DNA from 3 places in the Janthinobacterium sp. YR213 genome. Region 3 is predicted to be linked to each of the others. Evidence: predicted binding sites of a transcription regulator. Region 3 holds the regulator's gene; each other region holds the start of a gene.
The links. The regulator LexA, encoded in region 3, represses DNA repair genes until DNA is damaged. The targets are predictions, from matches to a motif close to ACTGTATNNNNATACAGT.

Region 1: the regulator LexA is predicted to act here: its motif matches at 3,942-3,959, upstream of dinB (DNA polymerase IV).
Region 2: the regulator LexA is predicted to act here: its motif matches at 4,373-4,390, upstream of BLT98_RS17365 (putative DNA modification/repair radical SAM protein).

Annotation. Positions count from the first base shown of each region.
Region 1 is NZ_FNDA01000008.1:123,835-133,941, reverse strand. It holds gene BLT98_RS27065 (TonB-dependent receptor) at 1-1,585, shown strand, start outside; gene BLT98_RS27060 (recombination-associated protein RdgC) at 1,722-2,618, opposite strand; gene dinB (DNA polymerase IV) at 2,737-3,891, opposite strand; gene BLT98_RS27050 (S9 family peptidase) at 4,065-6,224, shown strand; tRNA gene BLT98_RS27045 (tRNA-Val) at 6,325-6,400, shown strand; tRNA gene BLT98_RS27040 (tRNA-Asp) at 6,455-6,531, shown strand; tRNA gene BLT98_RS27035 (tRNA-Val) at 6,749-6,824, shown strand; tRNA gene BLT98_RS27030 (tRNA-Asp) at 6,881-6,957, shown strand; gene BLT98_RS27025 (hypothetical protein) at 7,070-8,167, shown strand; gene BLT98_RS27020 (ATP-binding cassette domain-containing protein) at 8,158-8,784, shown strand; gene BLT98_RS27015 (CzcE family metal-binding protein) at 8,921-9,259, shown strand; gene ahpF (alkyl hydroperoxide reductase subunit F) at 9,328-10,107, opposite strand, start outside.
Region 2 is NZ_FNDA01000003.1:759,831-769,937, reverse strand. It holds gene BLT98_RS17390 (response regulator) at 1-1,220, shown strand, start outside; gene BLT98_RS17385 (TOBE domain-containing protein) at 1,292-2,059, opposite strand; gene BLT98_RS17380 (sulfate/molybdate ABC transporter ATP-binding protein) at 2,100-2,822, opposite strand; gene modB (molybdate ABC transporter permease subunit) at 2,819-3,490, opposite strand; gene modA (molybdate ABC transporter substrate-binding protein) at 3,508-4,266, opposite strand; gene BLT98_RS17365 (putative DNA modification/repair radical SAM protein) at 4,406-5,638, shown strand; gene BLT98_RS17360 (UdgX family uracil-DNA binding protein) at 5,635-7,098, shown strand; gene BLT98_RS17355 (bile acid:sodium symporter family protein) at 7,050-8,063, opposite strand; gene BLT98_RS28860 (hypothetical protein) at 8,353-8,796, shown strand; gene BLT98_RS17350 (BON domain-containing protein) at 8,874-9,236, opposite strand; gene BLT98_RS17345 (sigma 54-interacting transcriptional regulator) at 9,504-10,107, opposite strand, start outside.
Region 3 is NZ_FNDA01000001.1:1,913,757-1,923,863, forward strand. It holds gene BLT98_RS08410 (replicative DNA helicase) at 1-1,348, opposite strand, end outside; gene rplI (50S ribosomal protein L9) at 1,484-1,939, opposite strand; gene rpsR (30S ribosomal protein S18) at 1,967-2,257, opposite strand; gene priB (primosomal replication protein N) at 2,283-2,582, opposite strand; gene rpsF (30S ribosomal protein S6) at 2,603-2,992, opposite strand; gene lexA (transcriptional repressor LexA) at 3,268-3,903, shown strand; gene BLT98_RS08440 (cystathionine gamma-synthase family protein) at 3,971-5,212, opposite strand; gene purF (amidophosphoribosyltransferase) at 5,256-6,779, opposite strand; gene BLT98_RS08450 (CvpA family protein) at 6,819-7,307, opposite strand; gene BLT98_RS08455 (SPOR domain-containing protein) at 7,328-8,299, opposite strand; gene folC (bifunctional tetrahydrofolate synthase/dihydrofolate synthase) at 8,324-9,622, opposite strand; gene accD (acetyl-CoA carboxylase, carboxyltransferase subunit beta) at 9,724-10,107, opposite strand, start outside.

The DNA.
Region 1 (10,107 bases), on a different contig from region 3:
GGTCGACTGGGGCACCCGCGCCAGCAACACCATCACCGACACCAAGCATTTCGTCGTCGGCGTGGAAGGCGAAGTCGGCGAATGGAACGTGGAATCGGCCCTGACCTGGTCGCAAAACGCGATCGACGAGCGCTACGTGGGCGGCTATGCCAAGAACGCCGACTTCGTCAAGATGCAGAGCAATCCGCAGTTCAACCCATTCTTGCCAGCCGGTAACGCATCGCCAGAACTGCAAAAGCTGATCAACGATTCGCAATTCAACGGTTCGATCCGTACGGCATCGACCACCATGCGCGGTATCGATGCGCACGGCTCGCGCGAACTGTTCACCCTGCCAGGCGGCAAGGCCAATATCGGTATCGGCGGCGACTACCGCGAATACAAGTACGAGCAATCGCCAAGCGCCGGTGCCAGCACCAGCACGATCTACAACTTCAACACCTCGCCACGTTACGACCTGAGCCGCGAGACCTACGGCGTGTTCGCCGAGTTGCTGGCACCTGTCACCAAAACGGTGGAAGTGAGCCTGGCTGGCCGTTACGACACCATCACCAAGATCGACAACGGTGTGGTGAACAAGTCCATCGGTAAAGACCAAAGCGCCAGCACCTACAAAGTGACGGCACGCTGGCAGCCAGTGCAGCAAGTACTGCTGCGCGGTTCGTACGGCACGGGCTTCAAGGCACCGAGCATGCTGGACATCGGCCAGCCGCTGGTCAACAACGGCTTCACGGCAAAACCATGGAACTGCCCGTTCCCAGGCGACGCCATGTGCCGTCCAGCAGCAACCCAGTACAACCAATTGGCTGGTGGTAACGAAAACCTGAAACCGGAAAAATCGAAGCAATACACCGTCGGTTTCCGTATCGAACCTAGCTCGGCATTCTCGTTCGGCGCCGACCTGTGGGACGTGAAGATCACCGACGCGGTCTCGGCCGTCAGCGAAACCCAGGCCTTCGGCAATCCAACGCTGTACAAAGACCTGTTCGGTACCTACATCGAGCCATCGACCGGCCTGCCTTACTTCGCCTTCAAATCGCTGTCGATGAACATCGGCCAGACGCATAACCGCGGTATCGACTGGGACATGACGGCGCGTCATCGCTTTGATTTCGGTAACCTGACGGCCAACCTGAGCGGCACCCACATGCTCAAGGCTGACTACACCGTGCCAGGCACCAAGAATCAGTGGACGACCAACATGAACTACTTCGGCATCACCGATGCAGTCACGTTCCGTAACCTGGTCAAGCTGAACATGAGCCTGGAAACCGGCAAACTGACCAGCACCATGGTTGTCAGCTATCGTAACGGCTACACCGATGCAGCCGCTTCGGTACTGAACGTCGATACCAGGAAACTGGAAACGATCCGTCTGGAAGTTCCTTCGTACACCACCGTCGATCTGCAAGGCCGCTATGCCTTCAACTCGGCTGTGACGCTGCGCGCTGGTATCAAGAACCTGTTTGACCGTGAACCGCCTCTGTCGCTACGCGCTTCGTCGGGCCACCAGGTTGGCTTCGATCCACGCTACGCCGATCCAATGATGCGTTCGTTCTACTTCACCGGTAGCTACAAGTTCTAATTTGATGTCTTAAATTAGATTGTCCTGAAAGCGCCTTACACCTCACCGTGCAAGGCGCTTTTTTTATGTTGCAACATATTGCACAGGCGAAAAAAAAGGAGCCGCAGCTCCTTTTTTTGTAGCAGCATGGCTGCTGTTACGCCGTCGCTTCGCCGCCCAATGCCTCGACCACGTCGGCCATCAGCTTGCTCAATTCGCCCGTCATCAGCATCACGTCGCCGTCGAAACGTTCTTCGTCGTTCTTCGTGCTCGATTCCGTTTCCTTGATCACGTCCAGCGGCTTGACGCTCTTGATGGCCAGCGATTCCGTCAGCACGAACGAAATCTTGTCGTTCCACGTCATCGCCAGGCGCGTGCACTGCTTGCCGGCCGCGATGTGGCGGCGCACGTCGTCCGCTTCCAGGGTGTGGCGCACGTAGCGCACGGTGGCCTTGCTTTCGCCCGTGGCGCGCAATTCCGTATCCATGTCGACCGTGAAGCCGGCAGGCGCATCGTCGGCCTGTAGCCATTCCGTCATCACCGCCACGGGCGAGCGCTGCACGCGCAGGCTTTCCAGCGGCAATTTGTCGACGGCTTTCAACAGCAGCTTGATGACTTCATCGGCCTTTGCCGGACTGGCGGCATCGACCACCAGCCAGCCATTGACGGGGTCGATCCACGTCCAGACGTTGCTGCGGATGCTGAAGGCGCGCGGCAGCAACTCGTCGGCCACGCGCTCCTTCAATTCCTTCATGGCTTTCTTGCCTGGGGCAAAGCCTTGTGCTTCTTCCATCTCGGCAGCGCGGGCCTTGGCCACCTGATTGATGACGGTCGCTGGCAGCAGTTTCTTTTCCGTGCCCAGCAAGATCAGCATCTGCTTGTTGACCACATGGACCAGGCCGCCGTTCGGGCGTGGCGTATCCCAGCCCTGGCGCATCAGATCCATGCTGGTCGCCGGCGTAAATTTGTTCGAGGACAAGGCCTCTTCCAGTTGTTCTGGCGTATAGGCCCATGGTGCGGGCAGGCGGTAAATCTGAAGATTCTTGAACCACATAGTTTTTGTCTTCCGTTTGTTTCAGTAGTGCCAGGGGAACGCCATTCTACACTTTCGACACGGGAATGCCGTCAAAAGCGCGGACTGGCGCGGTGTTGTTGATGCATGGGGAATGCCGCTACAGGGCGGGAAACAGCTCCGCCTGGGCCGGCGCCTGCCGCGTCACGATGGCCGGATCGGACAAGGTCGAGATACGCACGCCCAGCAGGCGGATTTTCTTTTCAAATGGCACGCGCCGCAAGCAATCGCGGCTGGCGCGCAGGATGGCGGCCGCGTCCGCCGTGGCGCTGGGCAAGGTGATGTCGCGCGTGACGGTGCTGAAATCCTCGAAGCGCAGCTTGATGCCCACCGTGCGCCCCGCCAGCGACTGCTTGTCGAGGTCACCGGCCACGCGCGTGCACAGGCTTTCCAGCTTTTCCGACAGGGTGGCGCGGTCGCGCACCACCTGCAAGTCGCGCTCGAACGTCGTTTCGCGGCTGACGGACTTGGTTTCCCGGCTCGTCTGCACAGGCCGGTCATCGATGCCCAGCGCCGCCTGGCGCAGCCAGCCCGTGTACAAGTCGCCAAACTGCGTGCGCAGCATGGCCATGTCGGCCCGTGCCAGCTCGCCGATGGTGACTATGCCCAGGGCCTCCAGCTTGGCTGTCGCCTTCGGGCCGATGCCATTGATTTTTTTCGCCGGCAAGGGCCACACGCGCGCTTCGATATCCTCGGGCTGCAAAATGGTGAGCCCGTCCGGTTTTTCCAGATCGGAACAGATTTTCGCCAGCAACTTGTTGGGCGCCAGGCCGATCGAGCACGACAGGCCCGTCGCCTCGAACACGGCCGCCTTCAGGCGCGCCGCCATGGCCGGCGCCTGCTCGCCATACTCCGTCAGGTCGACATAGATTTCATCGATGCCCACGTTCTGGATGATGGGGCACAGCTGGGCCACGGCCTGCTTGAAGCGCGCCGAATACTCGCGGTAAGCCTCGAAGTCGGCCGGCAACAGGATGCTGTCGGGCGCCAGCTTGGCCGCCTTCATGATGCCCATGGCGGAAAACACGCCAAACGCGCGCGCCGCATAGGTCGACGTGGTAACGACGCCGCGCCCCACATAATCGCGCATGCGCGCAAACTGCCGCGTGCCGTCTTCCTGCAGCACGGGCTGCTGCAAGCGCCCGCCGCCGATGACGACGGCTTCGCCGCGCAGTTCCGGATATTTTAATAGTTCCACGGAGGCAAAGAAGGCATCCATGTCCAGGTGGGCAATCCAGCGGCGGGTTTCAGGCAATGTAAGGGCAGATGTGGTCAAGGGCACCTCGCGGCGGGATGCTGTCGAATACTGTAGTTATATACAGTATCGCTGGAAATGTCCGTGGATGCAAGTTGAAACGCACAAGCACGGCGGTTGCTTTTCTCAATAGCAAGATTACAATCCTGACACAACTATGAAAGGGAATCGCCTTGTCCATCGCCCATCACGCTTCGCGCCGCCGGTCCGCCTGGTTATCCATCCTGCCGGCCCTGCTGCTGTCCACACTGGCGCCATCCGCGCTGGCCGACACCAGCCCCCTCGCCACCGCGCCTGTCGCCGCCAGGACGGCGTGGCAGGAAACGCGCCACGGCACGGTCGTCACGGACGACTACCGCTGGCTGCAAAAGAAAACCGATCCTGCCGTGATCGATTACCTGAATGCGGAAAACGCCTACACGGCCGCCGTCACGGCCCCGATCCAGCCGCTGGCCGACAAGGTGACTGCGGAGGTCAAGGGCCGCATGCAGGAAGTGGACCTGTCCGTGCCTGCGCGCCAGGGCAATTTCTACTATTACACGCGCACGGAAGCGGGCAAACAATATCCGATTCACTGCCGCCGCCCCGTCGGCACGAACGGCGCCTACGATGCGCAGGCGGCTGAGGAAATCTTGCTGGACCAGAATCAATTGGCCGAAGGCCAGAAGTTCTTTGCCGTGCGCGCATTCAGCATCAGCCCGAATGAACAGTTGCTGGCCTACACCACCGACACGACGGGTTTCCGCCAGTACGAGCTGCATGTCAAGGACTTGAAGACGGGCAAGTTGCTGGGCGATACCATGCCTCGAGTCACGTCCCTGGCCTGGGCGGCGGACAATGCCACCCTGATGCTGACGCAGGAAGACGCCACCACCAAGCGCGCGGACCGATTGTTCCGCCTGCCGCTGGGCGGCACCTTGCAGCAGGTCTACCACGAGCCAGTGGAACAGTTCGCCATCGGCGTGAGCCGCACGCGCGACCATCGCTACTTTGTGCTCACCGCGCGCAGCACGGATACGAGCGAAGTGCTGCTGCTGCCAACGAGCACGCCGCAAGGCACCTTTCAATCCGTGCTGAAACGTGAAAAAGGCCACCGCTACGGCATCGAGCACCGCGATGGCCAGCTGTATATTCTGACCAACAAGGAGGCGAAGAATTTCCGTGTCGTCAGCGCGCCGCTGTCCGCGCCGCAGCCGAAGAACTGGAAGACCGTCGTGCCGCACAACAAGGATGCCGTGATCCAGTCCATCGACGTCTTCCAGGGCTACCTGGTGGTGATGGAAAAGGCCCGTGCCCTGAACCGCGCGCGCATCCTTGATTTCGCGCATAAAAACTGGAAAACGGTGCAGTTCGACGACCCCGTCTACCTGGCGACCTCCGTCGGTACGCCGGAATTTTCCTCCACGCAATTTCGCATGTCCTACCAGTCGCCCGTCACGCCGCCCACCATCATCGACGTCAGCATGCAAGACGGCAAGCGCACGGTGCTGAAGCAGCAGGAAATCGTCGGCGGCTTTGACGGCAGCCGCTACACCACGCAGCGCCTGTGGGTGAAGGCGCGCGATGGCGTGCAAGTACCGCTGTGGATCGTCTACAAGAAAGGCGTCAAGCTCGACGGTTCCGCGCCGCTGCTGCTGTACTCGTATGGTTCGTATGGCATTTCCACGGAAGCCAGTTTTGCCATCAGCCGCATCAGCCTGCTGGACCGTGGCGTCATCTATGCGCAGGCGCATATCCGCGGCGGCACCGACATGGGCGAAGCCTGGCATGAAGACGGCATGCTGATGAAGAAGAAAAACACCTTCAATGACTTCATCGACAGCGCCGACTACCTGGTGCGCGAAAAATGGACCAGCCCGAACCGCCTGATCATCCAGGGCGGCAGCGCGGGCGGCTTGCTGATGGGCGCCGTCGTCAACATGCGCCCGGACCTGTTCCACGCCGTGCACGCGGCCGTGCCGTTCGTCGACGTGATGAACACCATGATGGACGCCAGCCTGCCGCTGACGACGGGCGAGTACCTGGAATGGGGCGACCCGAACCAGAAGGCGGCCTACGACTACATGCTCAGCTACTCGCCGTACGACAACATTGCGCGCAAGAATTACCCCGCCATGCTGGTGACCACGGGCCTCAACGACAGCCAGGTCATGTACTGGGAACCGGCCAAGTATGTGGCCAAGCTGCGCGCGTACAAAACGGATGGCAATCCCCTGCTGCTGAAAACGAATATGGGCGCCGGCCACGGCGGCGCCTCTGGCCGCTATAACGCCATCGCCGAGAATGCGTTCAATATGGCGTGGATGCTGTCGCAATGGGGTATTACAGAGTAAAGTGAAAAAAAGCGCTTGCAGAAGGATTTCGCCCGTCCTATAATAGCGCCTCTTCCAGACGTGGTGACAAACGTCGGGATGGTTTTCTGAGACAAGCAACGGGTGCTTAGCTCAGTTGGTAGAGCGGCGCCCTTACAAGGCGTAGGTCGGGAGTTCGAGCCTCTCAGCACCCACCAAATCAGAAAACTGTCCAGTGCTTCATGGATCAGCAATACAGATCATACGAGCTTGGAGTGGTAGTTCAGTTGGTTAGAATACCGGCCTGTCACGTCGGGGGTCGCGGGTTCGAGTCCCGTCCGCTCCGCCAATAAAAGAAAAGCCCTTTGGTTCCCAGAACCGAAGGGCTTTTCCCATTTCAGAAGCAGAAAAAACGCCAGCCCTCCCTCGCCCCGAATATTTTTGCGTTTTTCAGCAAAAAAATGCTTTTATCCCATAAGAATAGTTGCACAAGGGGGAAAGCGCCCCCTATAATAGTGCCTCTTCCAGACGTGGTGACAAACGTCGGGATAGTTTTCTGGGTATGCGGGTGCTTAGCTCAGTTGGTAGAGCGGCGCCCTTACAAGGCGTAGGTCGGGAGTTCGAGCCTCTCAGCACCCACCACCAAACAGAAAATTATCCAGTGCTTCATGGATCAGCAACACAGATCATACGAGCTTGGAGTGGTAGTTCAGTTGGTTAGAATACCGGCCTGTCACGTCGGGGGTCGCGGGTTCGAGTCCCGTCCGCTCCGCCAATAAAAGAAAAGCCCTTTGGTTCCCGGAACCGAAGGGCTTTTCCCATTCTGGGACCGCAAATGCTCTAGAATCAGCGCTCCTGCTGACTCTGCCGCTCCTGCCTCGATGCGCTTGCCCCGTAGTACTCATCCCTATATCGCTCTGCGGCTGCGCCTGGCCCATCATGCTTTGCTGCAATTTGCCGCCAGCCTGACCAGTTCCATGGAAATCTTCTTTTTCCTGGCCGGCCCCGTCTTGCTGGGCTTGCTCAGCGTCATCGCCTTGCCCGGTTTTCTCGCCGTGGGCCTGCCCTGGCCCGCCGCCCTTGCCCTGCTGGGCGGGCAAGCCTTGCTCACATGCCTGCCCGCCTGGCTGTTGCGCAAGCGATTGTTGCCGGCCCCCCTCGCCGCCTGGCTGCGCCAGCTGCCCTTGCCGCGCCGCCTGCGCTGGCAAGCGGATGTCGCCGTGGCCGGCCTGCTGATGCTGCCGCTGGGAATCGCCTATGCCGTCTCGGCCAGCATCTGGCTGGCGCAATCGCCTCCCTGGCTGCGCCCGATTGCCGCGCCCGGCATGGCCGCCACCCTTATCGTCTGGCTGCTGGCCTGGCTGTTGACAACGCTCATCGTGGCGCAGCGCCTGCGCGCGCCGCGGCCCGCAGCAAAGGCGCGCCCGCCAACGATGACCGCGTATGTGCCGCAACGGCCCCGCTGGCGCACCGGGTTCCTGTGGCGCCAGCTGTTCTGGCTGCCGTTCTGGCGCAATGACAATGTGATCGGCCTGCAGCAAAGCGTGCTGCTGGCCACGGCTGGCGCCAGCATGCTGGCCTGGCTGCTGCGCGCACCGCTCGTGCCTGCGCCACTGCTCGGTTTGCTGGCCAGCGCCAGCCTGGTCATTCTGACGGACCGGGGCGACAAGGCCGTGCGCGAGCAGATCGCCGTGCTGCGCCCCACGCTGAACGCCTGGCCCATGGCCAGCACGGCCTTGACGCGCCTGACCTGCACGGCCAGCCTGCTGCCGCCGTTTGCCGTGCTACTGGCAGGCGCCGTCTTGCTGTACGCCACCGATCCCGCCGCCTTGCGGCAGCGCGTCACCAGCGTGTACGCCATCACCGCCAGCCTGGCCCTGCTGGCCATCGTCGGCCTGCCCCGCCTCACGGCGCGTGGCCGAGTCGCCCTCGTCGTCCTGTCCATCCTTGCCTTGAGCGCCATCGGAAGCGAATTATGGAATTGAACCTGTCGTCCCCCACCCTGCAGATCGAACACCTCGATTTCCACTTCCCCACGCACAGCGTCTTCCAGGGCTGCAATCTGCAATTCGGCCCCGGCATCACCTGGCTGCGCGGCGCGAACGGGGCCGGCAAGACGACCTTGCTGAAGCTGGCAGGCGGCGCCCTGCTGCCCGCGCGCGGCGCCATCCGCCTGGACGGTATCGACAGCGGCTTCATGCCGCTGGCCTACCGCGCGCAAGCGTTCTATTGCGGCGGCGACGCCCCCGCCCTGCCCTGGCTGCAAGTGCACGAATTTCTCGACCTGCACCTGGCCCTGTATCCGGGCAGCGACCAGTCCCTGCTGAACGACGAGCTGAGCGCGTTTGCCATGACGTCGACCTTGCAGCAAAGCATCAACGCCCTGTCCCTGGGCCAGCATAAAAAACTGCAACTGGCGCTGGCCCTGGCCTTGCCCGTGCGCCTGCTGCTGATCGATGAACCGTTCAACGGCCTCGATGCGGCGGCCATGCTGCACCTGCGCGCGCGCCTGGCCGATCCCGCCCGTCTGGCGCGCCAGTGCATCGTGCTGACCAGCCACCTGGCGCCGGACGTGCCGCTGGCGGCCACGGTGGAAATATAGACAGGAAATACAGCTTTGCAGATCGACCAAGGACAGCTTACGATGCCGTGTTGCAAAATCCGGCGATCCCGGTGCAGCCATTACCCATAACACGACGCGCTTATTCACCGCGCCAGGCTTATTCTTGGAGATTACTATGTTGAACACCCACCGCAGCGCCCTGGCGATTTTGTGCGCCGCCTTCGCCGCCTCGGCCATCGCGGCCGGTCCGACAGGCACGCCCGCCGACTATGGCAGCAGCGCCCCGCACGCCGCCGCCCAGCGCAGCATCGACCTGCAGCCCGACACGCGCCACATCAACGTCACGCACGGCGAAACCGTCACCATCGCGCGCGCCGGCCAGCGTTTTACGTGGCACGTGCAAACCTTCAACAACAAGACCGTCTTCGCCCTGGCCGAGATCGCGCCGAAGGACATGCCCGTCGATGGGATTCAAGTGTATGTGGCCGGCAATCCCCTGTACGCGGGTAGCTGATTTCCTGCGCCCATAAAAAAACCGGAACCACCTTGCGGCGTTCCGGTTTTTCTTGATACGGCTAATAGTTACGCCGTCAGCGCTTCCTTGGCGGCAGACTCTTCGACCACTTCCTCGTCATCCGAGCGGATCAGGTGGTCAAAGGCGGACAAAGCTGCCTTGGCGCCTTCGCCGGTGGCGATGATGATCTGCTTGTACGGCACCGTGGTGACGTCGCCGGCCGCAAACACGCCGGGGACCGAGGTCTGGCCGCGTGCATCGACTTCGATTTCGCCGTGGCGCGACAACGCTACCGTGCCCTTCAGCCATTCCGTGTTCGGCACCAGGCCGATTTGCACGAAGACGCCTTCCAGCTCGACCTTTTTCGACTCGCCGCTGACCCGGTCCGTGTAGCTCAGGCCATTGACGATCTTGCCGTCGCCGTGGATTTCGGTGGTTTGCGCCGACGTGATCACGGTCACGTTAGGCAAGCTGTGCAGCTTGCGTTGCAGCACCGCATCGGCGCGCAGTTCCGCGCCGAACTCGATCAGGGTCACGTGCTTCACCAGGCCGGCCAGGTCGATCGCCGCTTCCACGCCCGAGTTGCCGCCGCCGATCACGGCCACGCGCTTGCCCTTGAACAGCGGACCATCGCAGTGCGGGCAGTAGGCGACACCGTGGTTGCGGTATTCCTTCTCGCCCGGCACGTTGATTTCGCGCCAGCGGGCACCGGTGGCCAGGATGACGGTCTTGGCTTTCAAGATGGCGCCATTGGCCGTTTCAATCTGCACCAACTTGCCTGGCGTCAATTTCGCGGCGCGCTGGGTGTTCATGATGTCGACTTCGTATTCCTTGACGTGCTGTTCCAG
Region 2 (10,107 bases), on a different contig from region 3:
GCACGCCGGCCCTGGGCCAGCTGCGCCTGCTGGTGGCCGACGACAACCGCACGACGCGCGAACTGATCGTCAAGCTGATCGAGGCGTGGGGCTGGCTGGCCGACGAAGTGGACTCCGGCTTTGCCGCAATCGAACTGTACCGCGAACGCCTGGCGCAGCAGCAGCCGTATGATGTGGTGCTGGCCGACTGGCACATGCCCGTGATGGACGGACTGGCCACGGCCAAGGCCATCCGCCAGGCGGCCAGCGGCCAGCGCCAGCCCATCGTGGTGATGGTCAACGCCTTCGCCCGCAACCACCTGGAGGAAATCTCCAGTGCGGCCGAGGCCGATGTCGTGCTGATGAAGCCGATCACGGGCTCCAGCCTGTTCGATGCCCTGCACCAGGCGCTGATCGCCAAGAATGACGGCGGCGAGCAGCGCATCCTGCACCAGCCGCTGGGCACGGAACTGGCCGGCGTGCATTTCCTGCTGGTGGAAGACAATCATTTGAACCAGGCCGTGGCGCGCGGCATCCTCGAACACATGGGCGCCACCCTGGACGTGGTGGGCGACGGCTTGCAAGCCGTGGAACGGCTGCGCACGGAAGCGCTGCGCTACGACATCGTGCTGATGGACATGCAGATGCCCGTCATGGACGGTTTCAGCGCCACCCACATCATCCGCACGGAACTGCGCCTGAACCTGCCCGTGATCGCCATGACGGCCGGCGTGCTGGCGTCCGAGCGCGAGCGCTGCATGACGGCCGGCATCAGCGACTTCATCGCCAAGCCCGTGGTGGTGGAAGAGATGATGGAGGTCATCCTGCGCCACCTGCCCAAGCGTCCGCAAGTACAGGCGGCCGAGCCGGTACGCGTCGCCGATGAAGAAGTGTTTTCCATGGCGCCGCTGATGCGCGTGATGGGACGCGACGCGAAGGGGCGCGGCGTGCTGCGGCGCATGGTGGAAGACGCGTTGAACAAGGGCATGACGCCCGTGCGCGACGCCGAAACAGCATTGCAGGCAGGCCGCCACAGCGACGTGGCGCGCATCCTGCACGGCGTGCGCGGCTCCGTGGGCACCCTGGGCACGAAACGCCTGATCCGCGCCGCGTTCGCCACAGAGGAAGCCATCGACGCGGGCCGCCTGGACGAGGTGCCGGCGCTGCTGGCGCACACGGCGCAGGAACTGGAGCAGGCGCTGGCGGCGGCGACGGATTGGTTGTCGCGGTTGAAGGATTAAGCTCGTTTGAACCCAAGAGATAAAGGCCGGGGTCGTACCCTCAGGGTACGCCCCCAGTCCTTGCTTTGGGTTTAGGCGGGCACGCCCAGAATCACGCTGGATGCCTTGAAAATCGCCGTCACGCTGCTGCCGATGGCGATGCCCAGGTCGGTGCTGCTCTGGTTGGTGATGATGGCCGCAATCGTGCCGCCGCGCGGCAAGTCCAGCACCACTTCCGTGTTGACGGCGCCCGTCTGCACCCGCGTGACGGTGCCGGCCAGCTGGTTGCGCGCGGAAAAGCGCGCGCCTTCGCTGTCCGCCACAAGGATGATGGACGAGGCCTTGATCAGCGCAAACGCTTCCGCGCCCGGCACCAGGCCCAGGCTTGCGCTGCTGCCTTGCGTGACGATGGCGACGATCTGCTGGCCGCCGGGCAATTCCAGGGTGACTTCGTCGTTGACGGCGCCCTGTTTCAGTTCGGCCACCTTGCCCAGGAATTGATTGCGTGCCGTGGTTTTCATGGCCATTCTCCGTATGAGTAAAAGATCGTCGGCGATGCCTTCCGCCTGGCTGCCCAGCTGGCGCAGGTAGCGGGCATGCTCACGCTCGATGATGCGGAAATTGTCGACCAGCTGGCGCCCCCGCTGCGTCAGCCGCGTGCCGCCGCCGCCCTTGCCGCCCGTCAGGCGCTCGACCAGCGGCTCGCCGGCCAGGTTGTTCATCGCGTCTATGGCGTCCCAGGCCGCCTTGTAGCTCATCTTCACAAGCTTGGCCGCCTGCGTGATGGAGCCGCATTCGGCGATAGCGCCCAGCAATTCCACCCGGCCGGCGCCGCCCAGGTTTTCTCCGCCCACCGTCATCCATACCGAGCCTTGCAAGCCGATTTCCGCTGCCGCTGATTTATCCAATGCGTTCACCCAATGCCATGTGTTCTTCCCTGTTATCGATCTGTCCGTCGCGCAAGTACAGCACATGCTCGCCCAGGATGCGCGCATCTTCCGGATCGTGTGTGATCAGGATCATGGGCACGTCCAGGCGCTGCTGCCACTGGCTCAGTTCCAAACGCATTTTGACACGCAGGGCCGGATCGAGGGCGGCAAACGGCTCGTCGAGCAGCAGCGCGCTGGGCTCGGCCACAAGCGCCCTCGCCAGCGCCACCCGTTGGCGCTGGCCTCCGGACAACTCGTCGGGAAACTGGTGCGCCAGTTCCTGCAAATGGAAGGCGTCAAGCCAATGCTCGACCTTCTGCAATTTTTCGCGCGCGCGCGGATTGAACCAGCCCCGCGCCAGGCCAAATCCCACGTTCTGGCGCACCGTCAGGTGCGGGAACAGCGCGTAATCCTGGAACAGGTAGGCGACATTGCGCTGCTGCGGCGGCAGGTTGATGCCGGCGGCGGCATCGAACAGGGTGCGCCCGTTCAGGCGGATATGGCCCGCGTCAGGCGTGAAGAGTCCGGCAATGGCTTTCAGGGTCATGCTCTTGCCTGCGCCGGACGGGCCATACATGGCGATGCGCTGGCTATCGGACGTGCATTGCACTTGCATGTCGAAGCGGCGTTTGCCGGAGCGCAAGGTGGCGCGAATGTCGAGGTCGAGTTGCATAGGCATCATCATAGCCGTCATTTGTGCGCGATGCGCCCGGGCGCCAGGCGGCCAGCCGACAACAGCACCACGATGCAGACAAAGGAGATAATCAGGACCAGCGTATTGGCCACGTCATCCTGACCCGCCTGCACGGCTTCATACACGGCCACCGACAGGGTTTGCGTCTTGCCGGGGATGCTGCCGGCCACCATCAAGGTGGCGCCGAATTCGCCCAGGGCGCGCACAAAGCCCAGCAGCACGCCGGCCAGGATGCCGCGCCACGCCAGCGGCAAGGTCACGCGAAAGAAAATCGCCATTTCCGAGATGCCCAGCACGCGGGCCGCCTGCTCCAGCTGGCCATCGACCGCTTCGAAGGCGGCGCGCGCGGGCTTGAAGACGAGGGGAAAGGCGACCACGGTGGAGGCGATCACGGCGCCCTGCCACGTAAAGATCAGGTTGATGCCGAAGTTGTCCTGCAGCCAGATGCCCAGCGTGCCGCGCCGGCCCAGCAGCACCAGCAGGTAATAGCCGAGCACGGTGGGCGGCATCACCATCGGCAGGGTCAGGAGGGCGTCGAGCAGCTCGCGCCCGGGGAAACGCGTGCGCGCCAGCAGATAGCCCGTGCCGATGCCGAGCAACAAATTGAGCGCCGTGGCCCACGCCGCTACCTTGAGCGACAGGGCCAGCGCGGTCCAGGCGATATCCATGCGGGCGCGTACCTGAATTATGGCTTCTTGAAACCGTACTTGGCGAGAATGGCTTGCGCCGGCGCCGTCTGCAGGAAGCTGACGAAACGCTTCGCTTCGGCGCCATTGCTGCTGCCCTTGATGGTGGCGATCGGGTACAGCACGGGCGCCTCGAGCGGCACGTCCAGCACCACGTTCACTTTATCCTTCATGATGGCCGCGTCGGTGGCGTAGACAAAGCCCGCATCGACTTCGCCGCGCGCCACATAGTCGAGCGACTGGCGCACGTTCTGCGTGCCGATGGCTTTCGGCTGCACGGCTTCCCACAGATTCGCCTTTTTCAGCGCACCTTCCGAATAGCGGCCGACGGGCACGCTGGCCGGATTGGCGATGGCCACACGGGTCACGCCCTTGTGCGTCAAATCGCTCAAGCTCTTGATGCCCAGCTTGCTGTCGTGCGGCACGATCAGCACCAGGCTGTTGCCGACGAAGTCCATGCGGTCGGCCGGCAAGACGAGGCCCTGCTTTTGCGCCGCATCCATGGTTTCCTGGTCGGCCGAGGCAAACACGTCGACGGGCGCGCCCTTGACGATCTGCTGCAGCAGCACGCCCGAGGCGGCGAAGTTGAGTGAGACCTTGCTGCCCGGATACTGCGCCTCGTAGCTTTGCGCCGCATCCTTGAACGCATTCGTCAGGCTGGCCGCGGCCGACACCACCACTTCGCCGGCAAAGGCGGAGCTGGCGGCAGTAGCGAGAAGAGCGGTGCCAAGCAGGCGGGCGAGGGAGGTGAGGCGCATGATCGTATCCTTGTAAGTGAACGGTGACAAGGACCGTAATATACACTTATATATAGCGTTCTGCCATCGCATGGATCAATCCTGCGCAAGGTGGAATCCCTGATATACTGTATATAAACACAGTATATCGAGGTGCACCATGGAATTGACGGACAAGCTGGAAATCCTGGCCGACGCGGCCAAGTACGACGCGTCCTGCGCCAGCAGCGGCGCGCCCAGGCGCGATTCCATCGGCAAGGACGGCTTTGGCGCCACCTCGGGCATGGGCATTTGCCACAGCTATACGCCGGACGGGCGCTGCGTCTCGCTGCTCAAGATCCTGCTGACCAATTACTGCCTGTACGATTGCCAGTACTGCGTCAACCGCCGCACGTCGAACGTGCCGCGCGCGCGGTTTACGGTGGCCGAGGTGGTGAAACTCACGAGCGACTTTTACCTGCGCAACTACATCGACGGCCTGTTCCTCAGTTCCGGCATCATCCAGTCGGCCGACTACACGATGGAGCAGCTGGTGCAGGTGGCGCGCGAGTTGCGCGAGGTGCACCAGTTCCGCGGCTATATCCATCTGAAAACCATCCCCGACGCCGATCCCGCCCTGATCGCACAGGCGGGCTGCTATGCGGACCGGCTCAGCGTCAACATCGAACTGCCGACGCAGGATAGCGTGCAAAAGCTGGCGCCGGAAAAAAGCGTGCATACGATCAAGCTGGCCATGGGTTCCATCCGCCGCAAGCTCGATGAGAAAGCGGAAGAACCGCGCGCGCCGCGTTTCGCACCGGCCGGGCAAAGCACGCAGATGATCGTCGGCGCCGACGCCAGCGACGACCAGCAAATCCTCTCCACGGCTGAGACCCTGTATGGCAGCTACAAACTCAAGCGCGTGTATTACTCGGCCTTCAGCCCCATCCCCGACAGCCCGAAAAGCGTGCCGCTGGCGCCGCCGCCCATGCTGCGCGAACACCGGCTGTACCAGGCCGATTTCTTGCTACGCAGCTATGGTTTCCAGGCCAGCGAACTGCTGCCCGCCACTGGCGGCAACCTGGCGCTCGATATCGATCCGAAACTGGCGTGGGCGCTGGCGCACCGCGAACATTTTCCGCTGGACTTGAACCGTGCGGCGCAACACATGATCGCCCGCGTGCCCGGCATCGGCCTGCGCAACGCGCAGCGCATCGTCGACCTGCGCCAGTTGCGGCAAGTGCGCTACGCCGACCTGTCGCGCCTGCGCTGCAGCATGAAGAAAATCGCCCCCTTCATCATCACGGCCGACTACTTTCCCGCGCGCGACACCACTGCCTCGGAACACCTGCGCCGCGCCTTGGCGGAAGCGCCGCAGCAGATGAATTTGTGGCCGGAGCTGCAGGCCGCATGAGTACGGTGGTGCGGCTGGCGCAATCGTTCGACGAGTGGCGCGCGGCCGCGCGCGAACTGATCGCGCGCGGCGTGCCGCCTGCCGACGTTGCCTGGCAGTCACAGCCCGGTGATGGCGACCTGTTTTCCTCGACGCCAGATGCGACGGATACCAGCGCGCCGTTGCTGCGCCTGCCCCGTTCCCTGGTGGAATTGCTGGAAAGCGCCGCCTGTTTCAACGTGCATGACCGCTGGGCATTCCTGTACCAGGTGCTCTGGCGCTGGCAACTGGGCCAGCACGATGTACTTTCTCCCGCTGACGCGGACGGCGCGCGCCTGCACGCCATGGCCAACGCCGTACGCCGCGAAGAGCACGACATGCATGCGTATGTGCGTTTCCGCGAACGCAGCGAAGCCGAGGGTGCGCCCCGCTTCGTCGCCTGGTTCGAGCCCACGCACGACGTGCTGCCGCAGGTGGCGCGCCACTTCGCCCGCCGCATGGGATCTGCCAGCTGGATGATCGCCACGCCCGCCGCCAGCATGTTGTGGGATGGCACGACCTTGCATGCGGGACCGGCCCTGCTGAGCGGAGCGGCCGATATCGACGATGCGGGCGAAGCCCTGTGGCTGACCTACTACCGCAGCATCTTCAATCCCGCGCGCGTCAATGCCGGCCTGCTGCGCAGCCATATCCCCTCGCGCTTCTGGAAGAACTTGCCCGAAGGCGCCATCGTGCCCGCCATGCTCAGCGGCGCCGCCAACGGCGAACGGCGCACGGGCCAGACGGCCAGCGTGGGCCAGCGCAGCGGCGCGACCATGATCCCGGTCTCCGCCGAGCGCGCCCAGCCCGCGCGCGACCTGCCCACCACCCTGGACCAATGCCGCCGCTGCGCGCTGTGGCAGCACGCCACGCAAGCCGTGCCCGGCACGGGGCCTTCTCAGGCGCGCATCATGCTGGTGGGCGAACAGCCGGGCGACCAGGAAGACCTGGCAGGCCTGCCCTTCGTGGGCCCGGCCGGCGCACTGCTGGACCAGGCGCTGCGGGAAGCGGGCATGGCGCGCGACAGTATTTACCTGACCAACGCCGTCAAGCATTTCAAGTGGGAACCGCGCGGCAAGCGCCGCCTGCACAAGACGCCCGCGCAGCGCGAAATCCTCGCCTGCCATGGCTGGCTGGAACAGGAATTGGCCAGCGTGAAACCGCAAGTGATCGTGGCACTGGGCAGCACGGCATTGAAGTCCATCCTGCAGGACGGCGCGGCAAGCATGACGCCGCTGATCGGCACGCCCATCCGGCACGATGGGCGCTGGGTGGTCGCCGTATATCACCCCTCGTATGTGCTGCGCGCGCCCGATGCGGCAAGCCGGCGGCAGGCGTACGCCGCGATAGTCGAGGGGCTGCGGCAGGCGCTGCTGCTAGGGCAGGATAGCCATCACAGCGTTGAAGCCGGCACTTCCTGCCCCTCATCGCGCCGCGCATAGCGTTGCGCGATCACGGCGCAGATCATCAGCTGAATCTGGTGGAACAGCATCAGCGGCAAGATCACCATGCCCAGCGAACGGGTGGAAAACAGCACCTTGGCCATCGGCACGCCGCTGGCCAGGCTTTTCTTCGAGGCGCAAAAGACGATGGCGATTTCGTCTTCCTTGTTGAAACCCAGGCGGCGGCTGATGAAGGTGGAAATACCCAGCACCAGCGCCAGCAGCAGCAGGCTGATCAAGCCCAGGGCGACCAGGGTTTCCACCGAAATCGTATGCCACAGGCCTTCGCTGACGGCTTCGCTGAAGGCCGTGTAGACCACCAGCAAGATCGAACCCTGGTCGACATATTTCAGGGTGGCTTTATGGCGGTCGACCCAGCGGCCGATCCAGCGGCGCAGGAACTGGCCGGCCAGGAATGGCAGCAGCAGCTGCATGACGATGGACAGCACGGCGTCCACCGACGACTTGCTTTCCGCGCCCTTGGCCACCAGCAAGCCCACCAGGATGGGGGCGAGGAAGATGCCGATGAAGTTCGAGGCCGAGGCGCTGCAGATGGCGGCCGGCACGTTGCCGCGCGCCATGGCCGTCATGGCGATCGAGGATTGCACGGTGGAGGGCAGCGCGCACAGGAACAAAATGCCCATGTACAGGTCGGGCGTCAGGAACGTCAGCGCCAGCGGACGCAAGGCCAGGCCCAGCAGCGGAAACAGGACAAAGGTGCTGGCCAGCACCAGCAAATGCAGGCGCCAGTGCATGGCGCCGGCCACCACGGCTTCGCGCGACAGCTTGGCGCCATGCAGGAAGAACAGGGCGCCGATGGCAACCGTGGTGATGTTGCCGAAGACCACGGCCGTCTGGCCCGTGCAGGGCAGGAAAGTGGCCAGCCCCACGGTGACGAGCAGGGCGATGGTGAAATTATCGGGTTTCAGATTGCGCAACAGGGCAGCGGGGGAAAAAGAAGACATGCGGTAGCCTGGTAACGGCGCAGCCTTGCAACAGCATGCTGTGCCGGGGATGACAAACAGCGCCGGGAGCGGCGCCAGTACTGGCTATTCTACCGTTGAACTCGATTCCTCATCGCTAAAAATCATACAGTGAGAATGACAGAGGATTTGCTATCCGCATTATTCGCGCTTCCAGTGATTCATCTAAAAAGAAACAATATTTTCATAATTAAAATATTTTCATGGATAAATAAACAATGCCAATTTACACTAGTTTGTTCTAAAAATTACAACTACATCTAGGATCAATATGTATAAGTTATCTGTTGTCTTAGCATCACTGGCGTTGACTGGCTGCGCATCCGTCGCGGGCGAAAAATTTCAGCCTGTATCTATCCAGACCATTCATGAGAGCAAGGAAGTGTCCGGTATTGGCTGCAATCTCAGCAACGATGCAGGCAACTGGTTCGTTGTCAGCCCTGGCAGCGTTATGGTGCATAAGAGCACTGGCGACATGATCGTCGACTGCAAGAAGGGCAATCTGTCTGGAACTTCGACTCTGGTATCAAAATCGAATGGTGCCGTATGGGGCAATATTTTACTGGGCGGCGGTATTGGCTACATTGTCGACCGTAACACAGGGGCAGGATTTGATTATCCCAATACGACAACAATCCAGATGCGGGACATCGCCACAGCTCCTGTGACAGTACCGCCTCCGCAAGCAGCGGTTGAAACAGTCAAGACCAACTGAAACAGGCAAAAAAATGCCCTGTCCGCAGACAGGGCAACCCGGAGTAAAGTACAGCGCGAGGCGTTACCGCGCGGGGATTAGCCGGCGGCTTTGACTTTCAGCTCGTTCTTGATTTCTTTCACGCCGCTCACGGAAGCGACGATCTGCACGACGCGGTCACCCGCTTCGGCGCTCGGCACGTCGCCAGACAGCACGACCACACCTTGCTGGGTTGCTACCTTGACTGGCAGGGCAGCGGCTTGCGCATCGGCGCTCAGGGCGGCCTTGGCCGAGGAAGTGATGGTTTCATCAGGGACGGCAGCGGCAGCGTTGGCGGCCACTACGGTGTCAGCAGGAGCTTGTGCTTTTGGGGCGGAGTCAGCTGCATGCGAAGCGGTGATCGAGGCGCCCGACAGTACGATAGCGGCAACCAGGGTATTGAACAGTTTCGATGTTTGCATGGTAGTTCCTCTCAATGAAGTTAAAAGCTTCTTACTTGGATAAAGCAACACTTTGAAGCGTCACATCTACCCATACAGCAAGCACCGTGCCAGCTTTTAAATTTCCTTGAAAATCAACGACTTATACTCGAACTCGATTTTTCCAGCGCATTTCAGACGGATCTGGCCGGAAAAACGGGGCTTTTTGTCGCCTGACAGCGACAGATTGTGGCAAGACCGTCAATGTTTTACGCCAAGCCCCTGATTTTCAACGCTTTATTTTTGTCGCTATTCAGCGACAGGGTCGCCGTCAAGCCTGAACAGGGCCGGTGTCAGCTCGTATTTCTGTAATAAACGATAGAACTCCGTGCGGTTGCGGTCGGCCAGGCGGGCTGCGTCGGCCACATTGCCATCCGTCAGGCGCAGCAATTGGATCAGATAGTCGCGCTCGAAGCGCTGCTTGGCTTCGTTGTAGCTGAGCGCCTCCAAGGACGGCACGCGCAGCGCGCGCTGCACCAGGGACAAGGGCACCAGCGGCGCCGTGGCCAGCGCGCACACTTGCTCGACGACATTGACCAACTGGCGCACATTGCCGGGCCATGGCGCGGCCACCAGGGCAGTCAAGGCATCGGGAGCGAAGCCATTCAGGGGTTTCTGGTACTTGGCCGCCAGCTTCTGCAGGAAATGGTTCGCCAGCAGGGAGATGTCTTCGCGGCGCTCGGCCAGCGGCGGCAGGGTCAAGGTCACCACGTTCAGGCGGTAATACAAGTCTTCGCGGAATTGCCCCTCCTGCATGGCCACGTCCAGGTCGCGGTGCGTGGCGGACAGGAGCCGCACGTCAACCGGACGCGTCTGGTCGGCGCCCACGGGGCGCACGGCCCGTTCCTGCAGC
Region 3 (10,107 bases):
TGCCAAATTTGGTGTACTGCCCCATGAAGGTGAGGCGGATGCTGCCGATTGGACCGTTACGTTGTTTACCGATGATGATTTCGGCCGTTCCCTTGTCTGGCGAGTCGGGGTTATACACCTCGTCGCGGTAAATGAACAGGATCACGTCGGCATCCTGCTCAATAGCGCCCGATTCGCGCAAGTCGGACATGACAGGACGTTTGTTCGGGCGTTGCTCCAGCGAGCGGTTCAGCTGGGACAGCGCGATCACGGGGCAGCCGAGTTCTTTCGCCAGGCCTTTCAAGCCCCGCGAAATCTCGGAAATCTCCGTGGCGCGGTTGTCGCCCGGCGTATTGGCCGACATCAGCTGCAAGTAATCGACGATGATCAGGCCCAGCTTGCCGCATTGACGCGACAGGCGGCGCGAGCGGGCGCGCAATTCGATCGAGTTGAGCGCCGGCGTTTCATCGATGTACAACTGCGCGTCGTTCATCTTCTGGATCGCATTCGTCAGGCGCGGCCAGTCCTCGTCGTTCAGGCGGCCCGTGCGCAAGCGGTGCTGGTCGAGCTGTCCGACGGAGCCGAGCATACGCATGGCCAGCTGGGCGCCGCCCATCTCCATCGAGAACACGGCCACGGGCAAGCCGCTGTCGATGGCCACGTTTTCGCCGATGTTGACGGAAAACGCCGTCTTGCCCATCGATGGACGGCCCGCCACGATCACCAGGTCGCCCGGCTGCAGACCGGAGGTCATGCGGTCGAGGTCGATGAAACCGGTGGGCACGCCCGTGATTTCACTCTGGTTATCGCGGCTGTACAGTTCGTCGATGCGCTCGACCACTTGCGTCAGCAGGGGCTGGATGGCGGTCCAGCCCTGAGCGCCGCGCGCGCCTTCTTCGGCGATGGCGAAAATCTTCGATTCGGCCTCGTCAAGCATCTGCTTGACTTCCTTGCCTTGCGGGCTGAAGGCCGTGCCGGAGATATCGTCGGCGACGGTGATGAGCTTGCGCAGCACGCCGCGGTCGCGCACGATCTCGGCGTAGCGCCGGATGTTCGCGGCCGATGGCGTGTTTTGCGCCATGGCGTTCAGGTAAGCGAGTCCGCCCACATCATCGGCCTTGCCGAGCTGGGTCAGGGTTTCAAAAACAGTAATGACATCGGCTGGCTTGGAAGCGTTAACCATCTTGACGATTTGCTCGAAGATGATGCGATGGTCATAGCGATAGAAATCCTCCGCATGCATGAAGTCGGCGATGCGGTCATACGCGGCATTGTCGCGCAGCAGACCACCGATAACGGATTGTTCTGCTTCGATCGAATGCGGCGGAATACGGAGGGAATCCAGTTGCGGATCAGAGGGGGCGTTCATGGCGCGAATTATACCCGCTTCGGCGTGCTGGCAAAAATAAAGGGCTGAAATTGAGCGAAAAAAAGGCCACAAAAAAGCCGGGCGAACCCGGCTTTTCATAGTGCGGCAGCGCTTGCGGGCCAGGCCCGCAGACGATTACGCGTTCGCGTCTGGTACGACAGCGATAACAACTTCCACGACCACGTCGGTGTGCAGAGCAACCGAAACGTTGTGCTCGCCAACGATCTTCAGCGGGCCGGTAGGCATGCGGATTTGTGCTTTTTCAACAGCAAAACCTTGCTTGGTCAGCGCTTCAGCGATGTCGAAGTTGGTGACGGAACCAAACAGACGGCCATCAACACCAGCTTTTTGAGCAACTTGAACGGTCAGGCCGCTCAGTTTTTCGCCCTGGGCTTGCGATGCGGCCAGTTTAGCGGCAGCAGCTTTTTCCAGTTCGGCGCGCTTGACTTCGAATTCAGCCACAGCGGTTGCCGTAGCACGACGTGCCAGGCGTTGCGGGATCAGGAAGTTACGTGCGTAACCGTCTTTGACTTTGACGACTTCGCCGAGGTTACCGACGTTAACAACTTTTTCTAACAGAATGATTTGCATAGTTCTTCTCCAGGAATATCTGACCGATTAAGCGTGGTGCAGATCGGTGTATGGCAGCAGCGCGAGGAAGCGAGCGCGCTTGATTGCGGTGTCAACTTGGCGCTGGTAGTGCGCTTTGGTACCGGTCAGGCGTGCTGGCATGATCTTGCCGTTTTCTTGGACGAAGTCTTTCAGCGTGTCGACGTCTTTGTAGTCGACTTGCTCAACGTGAGCTGCGGTGAAGCGGCAGAACTTCTTGCGTTTGAACAACGGGTTTTGCTGTTTGCGTTTTTCTTTAAGCTTGAGCTTATTTTTGTCGAACTTTTTACCGAATGCCATGTCAGGCTCCTGTATCTAAAATGCGCTAGTCAGAATTGACTGCACTAAAATCAATGATGTGAAACACCAAACTCTTGCTGTTGCGGCTCTTCCTGGCCAGGAAACCCGTGAACTGATACACCCCGCCCAAGCTTGCCTGACTGAACCTGCCTGAAATTTCGCCAGCGGCTAGCGCGGCAACATCAAACTCGGTCAAACGGGCAATCCCTGCTTCCATCTGCTGCGAACTGTGTTGCAATACTGCATTCACAATCGGCAGCCCTGCCGGGGTATAGCGCAATATTTCGCGCTCGGCAATGATGGCGGTTACTTGTAGCTGGTTCAGCGCACGATCCTGGTCAAGAATTAAGCTGCTGCTGCGGCTGGAGCGGCTGCTGGTGCTTCGGTGCGGTGGCTTTTGGCCGCGTCTTCGCGTTGTACCGATTTCATCATCGGCGAAGGAGCTGTTTCAGCTTTCTTCATTTTAACGGTCAGGTGACGCAACACGGCATCATTGAATTTGAATGCTGTTTCCAACTCGACCAGGGTCTCGTTGTCGCATTCGATGTTCAGGCAGATGTAGTGTGCTTTAGGCAGCTTTTGGATCGAGTAAGCCATTTGACGGCGGCCCCAATCTTCCACGCGGTGAACCGAACCGCCGCGGGTGGTTACGCTGGCTTTGTAGCGTTCGATCATCGCGGGCACTTGCTCGCTTTGGTCCGGATGGACGATAAAGACTATTTCATAATGACGCATGCAAACTCCTTCAGGTCGGATTGATAATCGCCCACCCCGGCGTCAAGACGGGTGTGGGAAGGTCAGCCGAAGATTATAACCGCCTTTTGCAAACGTTTCAATCATTCCTTCCACAAGCGCCCGAAAAGCCCGCGCGCCACCGTGCTTTCCGCCCCTGGACAAGTATTTCTTGCGAAATTCGCCTAAAACACGGAAATCCCCTTGCATAGTGGGCGATACTGTACAAAAATACAGACTGTTCATATAGACAGCATTTTAGTATGCACCCACCGCTCATGATCAAGCTGACAGCACGACAAGAACAAATCCTGAACCTGATCAAGGACGCGATTGAAAACACGGGCTTTCCTCCCACCCGTGCCGAAATCGCCAATGAACTGGGTTTCAAATCGGCCAACGCGGCCGAAGAGCATTTGCAGGCCCTGGCCCGCAAGGGCGCGATCGAGATTTCTCCCGGCACCTCGCGCGGCATCCGCCTGATCGGCGCGGCCGCCGAAGCCCTGCCATCGAAAGTGCCGGCAGCGCTGCTGATGTCGTTGCCCCTGATCGGCCGGGTGGCGGCAGGCTCGCCCATCCTGGCACAGGAAAACCTGGAAGCGAGCTACAACGTGGACCCCGCCCTGTTCTCAGCCAAGCCCGACTTCCTGCTGAAGGTGCGCGGCTGGTCCATGCGCGACGCAGGCATCATGGATGGCGATTTACTGGCCGTCAAGAAGGTCGATAGCGCCAAGAATGGCCAGATCGTCGTCGCCCGCATCGGCGACGAAGTCACCGTCAAGCGCTACAAGAAAACGGGTTCCGTCATCGAATTGCTGCCGGAAAACCCCGACTTCAAGGTCATCACCGTATCGCCGGAAGATGAATTCGCCCTGGAAGGTTTGGCGGTAGGCTTGATGCGCAGCTGGCATTGAACCACCGCATGTAAAAAGGGCCGCAACAGCATGACTGTTGCGGCCCTTTTTTTATTGCCCAGGCGTTTTATGCATCCAGGGCGCTACGGAAATCCTCGAGCAAGTCCGCCTCATCCTCGATACCGACGGACACGCGGATCAGGGATTCGGCGATGCCCATGCTGGCGCGGCGCTCGGCGCCCATCTCGTAAAAGATCGTGTGGGCGACGGGAATGACCAGGGTGCGGGTGTCGCCGAGATTGCTCGCTGGAATGGCAAGATTGAGACGATTGAGGAAATCGAAGCAATCGATGCCATCCTTCAGCTCAAAGCTGAACAGCGAGCCATAGCTGCGGAACAAATCCGTCGCCAGCGCGTGCTGCGGATGCGCGGCCAGGCCCGGGTAGTGCACGGCCGCTACCCGCGGGTCGGCGGCCAGCATGGTGGCCAGCGCCAGGGCGTTCGAGCAGGTGCGGTCCATGCGCAAGGCCATGGTTTCCGCGCCGACGGCGATATGGTGCGCCGCCTCCGGGCCCAGGGAGGCACCAAAATCGCGCAATGCCTTGGCGCGGATTTGCGCGATGCCCCACTGCGCCGGCGCCGCCTTCTTGTAATTGTCGAAAATGTTCGGATACTGCGTCCAGTCGAACACGCCCGTGTCCGTCAAGCTGCCGCCCAGGGCATTGCCGTGGCCGCCGATGGATTTTGTCAGCGCATTGACCACCAGGCCAGCGCCCACGGCTTTCGGGCGGAACAGGTAGGGCGTCGTCATGGTGTTGTCGACGATGTACAAAATGCCGCGTTCCTTGCACAACGCGCCGATCTTCGCCAGGTCGGCGATCTGCGTGCGCGGATTGGCGATGGTTTCGACAAACACGATGCGCGTTTGCGGCGTGATGGCGGCGGCCACATTGGCCACGTCCGTGGCGTCGACAAACGACACGCCGACGCCCTGCCCTGTCACCGTTTGCCACAGGCTGTTGGTGTTGCCAAACAAAAAGGCCGACGACACGACATGGTCGCCAGCGCGCAAGAGCGCCTGCACCACGGCGCCGATGGCGCCCATGCCGGTGGCGAAGCACAGCGTGGCGACGCCGTCTTCCATCTTGTTGACCTTGTCTTCCAGCGCGGAGACGGTCGGATTGCCCTGGCGGCCGTAGCGGAAGCCGGGCTCCTTGCCCTGGAATACGGAAGCGAGCTGGCGCGCATCGCCGTAGCCGAAGGCAACGGAAGTATGCACGGGCTTGTGCAGGGAACCGTGCTCGATGCCCTTGCGGCGGTCGTTATGCAGGATGGTGGTGGTAAAGCCGTAGTTTTTTTTATCGTTCATGATCGCGGAGCAAAAAAAGCCCGGCGCTAGCCGGGCAAGATAATTACGCTTCTGTTGTCGCCAGGTTCAGGTTCAGCTGGGAACGCGGCGTATCTTCGGGCGCTGCCGCCTTCGGATGGTGGCGCGCATATTCCAGGCGGTCCAGGTATTCCTGCGACACGTCGCCCGTCACGTACACACCATCGAAGCACGACGCTTCGAAGTTGGTCAGGGCCGGGTTGACGTCGGCGATGGCCTGCTTGAGCGCGCCGATATCCTGGTACACCAGGTAGTCGGCCGTGATTTCGCGGCACACTTCTTCCGTCGTGCGGCCATAGGCGATCAGTTCGTCGCGCGTCGGCATGTCGATGCCGTACACGTTCGGGTAGATCACCGGAGGCGCAGCCGAGGCGAAGATGACTTTCGTCGCGCCCGCTTCGCGCGCCATCTGCACGATTTCACGGCTAGTGGTGCCGCGCACGATGGAATCGTCGACCAGCAGCACGACCTTGTCCTTGAATTCGGACGGGATCGCGTTGAGCTTCTGGCGCACGGATTTCTTGCGCGCCGCCTGGCCCGGCATGATGAAGGTACGGCCGATATAGCGGTTCTTGATGAAACCTTCGCGGTACTCGATGTTCAGCGCCATGGCCAGCTGGATGGCGGCCGGACGCGAGGAATCGGGAATCGGCATGACCACGTCGATATGCACGCCTGGCAATTCGGCGCGGATCTTCTCGGCCAGGTACTCGCCCATTTTCAGGCGCGTGGCGTACACGGAGGCACCGTCGATGACGGAGTCGGGACGGGCCAGGTAGACGAATTCGAACACGCACGGGTTCAGGCTGGCATTGTCGGCGCATTGGGCGCTGTGCAATTGCTTGTCAGCATCGATGAAGACGGCTTCGCCGGGACCGATGTCGCGCACGAAGCGGAAGCCCATGCCTTCCAGGGCCACGGATTCGGAAGCGATCAGGTATTCCGGACCTTGCTCCGTTTCATTGATGCCCAGGCACAGCGGGCGGATGCCGTGCGGATCGCGGAAGGCCAGCAAGCCCACGCCGGCGATTTGCGCCACGGCGGCGTAACCACCCTTGACGCGGCGGTTCAGCACGGTAACGGCCTTGAAGATGGCTTCCGGGTCCAGGTTCAGGCCCGTCGTCGCTTCCTGGATTTCATGCGCCAGCACGTTGAGCAGCACTTCCGAATCGGAATCGGTATTGATGTGGCGGCGGTCGTTCTTGAACATTTCCAGCTTCAACTGTTCCCAGTTGGTCAGGTTGCCATTGTGCGCCAGGGTGATGCCGAACGGCGCATTCACATAGAACGGTTGTGCTTCCTCTTCGCTCGACGAACCGGCCGTCGGGTAGCGGCAATGGCCGATGCCCGTCGTACCTTGCAGCGAACGCATGTTGCGCGTACGGAAGACGTCACGCACGAGGCCATTGGCTTTGTGCATGGAAAACATACTGCTGTGATTGGTCGCAATCCCTGCCGCGTCCTGACCGCGATGTTGCAGGAGCAACAATGCATCATAGAGCAATTGATTGACAGGTTGATGGGAAACGACGCCGACGATGCCACACATGGTGTGCTCCTAAACTGTGCTACTGATTTTAAAAAAAATTCAAAATTTCACATGCTGCGCGTAAGCGGCAGGCAGATAAGGCTTGATGGCGCGCGCGCCCTGCTCCGCGAGCGGGCTGAGCTGCGCGTTTTTCCAGAATGGCTGCTGCGGTATGGACGTCATGCCACACAAGATGACGGCGGTCAGCACGATCACAAGGCCCCGCGCCACGCCGAACAGGCTGCCCAGGGTGCGGTCGGCCAGGCTCAGGCCCGTCACCTTGACGAGCGCGTCGACCGTCATGGACAGCAATCCCATCAAAATGCGTACGCCGATGAACAGCACCACGAATGCCAGCAACAAACGGACAGCTTCGCCTGGCACGGCTTCCGGCAGGAATTTCGCCAGCGTGGCGCCATAGGCGTTGGCAATGACGAAAGCCACGATCCAGCTGACCAATGACAGTATTTCCTTGACCAGGCCACGCATCATGCTGATCAGCACGGACGTCACCAGCACGAACAGCACCAGGTAATCGAAAATCGTCACGTGCGCTCAGCCTTGCAACATCACGCCGGTACCAGGCTGCCGCCCAGGCCCAGCTTTTGCAGCTTGGCGCGGGTCTTTTCGGCGTCTTCGCGGCTGCCGAACGGGCCCACGCGCACGCGGATGCGCTCGCCCGCCGGGCTGGAGACTTTTTGCGTGTACGACTTGATGCCCGCTTCGCGCAGCTTGTCCTGCAATTCGTCGACCTTGTCCTGCGTCGCCAAGGCCGCCACCTGCACCACGAACTTGCCGCTGCCGGCGTCGTGCGCCTTGTCTTGTACTTTCTCTTGCGGCTTGCCTTCCAGGATAGCCAGCGCGCGCGCGGCATCGTCGGCCGATTGCGCCGGCTTGGCAGGCTTAGTCTCGGGCTTCGCTTCCGGTTTTACTTCATGCTTGGGCTCGGGCTTGGGCTCGTGTTTCGGCTCAGGCTTGGGTTCGTGCTTCGCTTCCGGCTTCGGCTCCACCTTGACCGGCTTGGGCTCAGGCTTGGGCTCAGGTTTCGGTTCCACATAGGTCGGCTTGACCGGTGCAGGCTGGGCGGCGGCCAGCACGGGTGCCGGTGTGGGCGTAGGCTTGGCTGCAGGCGGCAGCGGCGCATCGACGATTTCCTCGGACTGGTCCAGGCCATTCGCTGCGGCCTGGGCCGGAATGGCCGGCACGGGCGCCGGTGCAGGTGCGGCGGCCTTTTCCTTCGACGGAATGTCGATGGCAATATCGTTGAAGGGCGCCTTCGGCTCGGAATCGAGCAGCATCGGCAAGCCGACAGCTACGCCCAGGGCCAGGGCAATCGCCCCGACCAGGCGGCGGCGTGCGCGCTTCTTTTCAGGCAAGACCGGATCCGGCGCCTCCTTGCCGCCACGGCGCGATCCGCCGCCACCGGAGGTGTTGGCGGCGCGCTTGCGGGTCGGCGACTGTGCTTCGCCAGGGACATAAAAGCCGCTGTCTTCGCCAGAGGATTCTTGCTTGTTTTTAAACAGTTTCGAGAACAAGCCCATGCGTGATTTTCAGTCGAGTGCGTTTCAGTGAAGTGAGGATTTTCGGGCCTTCATCACGCCGGCAACGGTGAGGAAAGAACCAAAGACCACAATTCTATCATTCTCACCGGCCCGGCTCATTGCATTTGCAAAAGCTTGTGCCGGATCATCGAAAATAGACACAGTATGTTCGCTGCTGTCGGGCTTGTCTTCGAGCATGATCTGCACCTTGGCGGCCAGTTCGGAGGCCGTGGCCGCGCGCGGCGAAGGCAGGCCCGTCAGGCACCAGTGGTCGACGTGCTCGCTCATCGCGGCCAGTACGCCATCGATATCCTTGTCCAGCATGGAGCCGAACACAGCATACGTGTACGGGTGGAAACCCATATTGCCCAGGTTCTGGTTCAGCGCCGACGCTGCATGGGGGTTGTGCGCCACGTCGAGGATCACGCTGGGGCGGCCAGGCAAGACCTGGAAGCGGCCCGGCAGTTCCACCGTCACGAGGCCCGTGCGCACTTCCTGCGCGCCCACGGGCAGTTTCAGCTTCAGCACTTCCAGCGCGGCCAGCACGGCCGTCGCATTGAGGATCTGGTTGGCGCCGCGCAAGCTCGGGTAAGCGAGCGAATTGCGGCGCTGCTCGCGCCCGCCATAGTTCCACTGCTGCTTGTCGCCCGAATAATTGAAATCGCGGCCCATCAGCCACAGGTCGGCGCCGATGGCTTCCGCATGGTCGATCAGCGACTGCGGCGGCACGGGGTCGCTGCAAATGGCCGCCTTGCCCGGACGGAAGATACCCGCCTTTTCAAAGCCGATCGCTTCGCGCGTGTCGCCCAGGTAATCCGTGTGGTCGATATCGACGCTGGTGACGATGGCCACGTCGGCGTCGATCACGTTGACGGCGTCGAGGCGCCCGCCCAGGCCCACTTCCAGGATGGCCACGTCCAGCTTGGCCTGCGACAGCAGGTGCAGGATCGCCAGGGTGGTGAATTCGAAATACGTCAGCGGCGTGTCGCCCCGCACGGCTTCAACAAAGTTGAAGCTGGCAACGAGCTGTTCGTCGCTGGCCATCTCGCCCAGCACGCGCGCGCGCTCGTTAAAATCAAGAAAGTGCGGCTTGATGTAGAGCCCCACTTTGTAGCCGGCACGCAACAACACGGATTCCAGCATGGCGCAGGTGGACCCCTTGCCATTCGTGCCTGCCACCATGATCACGGGGCAAGTAAACGCCAGCTGCATGCGCGCCTTGACGGCTTGCACGCGGTCCAGGCCCATGTTGATCTGGGTTTCCGAATGGCGGGTTTCCAGCATGGCGAGCCAGTCCGGCAAGGTGGTGGGGAGGTTTTGCATGGGAGACTTCTTGATGAGGAGACAGTGCGCGAAGCGCGGAGACGGTGTGGCGTGGCAACCGGGCGGGTCCTTCGGACGCCGCCCGGCCTGTTACTTTGGCGTTAAGCCAAGACTTCGACGGCCTGGTTTTGCAACAAGGCCAGCAGGCGGGCGATTTCTTCGCGCATCTTGCGGCGGTCGACGATCATGTCGACGGCGCCCTTGGTGACGAGGAACTCGGCGCGCTGGAAGCCTTCCGGCAGTTTTTCACGCACGGTGTTTTCAATCACGCGCGGGCCGGCAAAGCCGATCAGCGCTTTCGGTTCAGCGATGACCACGTCGCCCATGAAAGCGAACGAAGCGGACACGCCGCCCATGGTCGGGTCGGTCAGCACGCTGATGAATGGCAATTTCTTTTCCGACAGCTTGGTCAGCATGGCAGTGGTTTTCGCCATCTGCATCAGCGACAGCAAGCCTTCCTGCATGCGCGCGCCACCGGTGGCGGT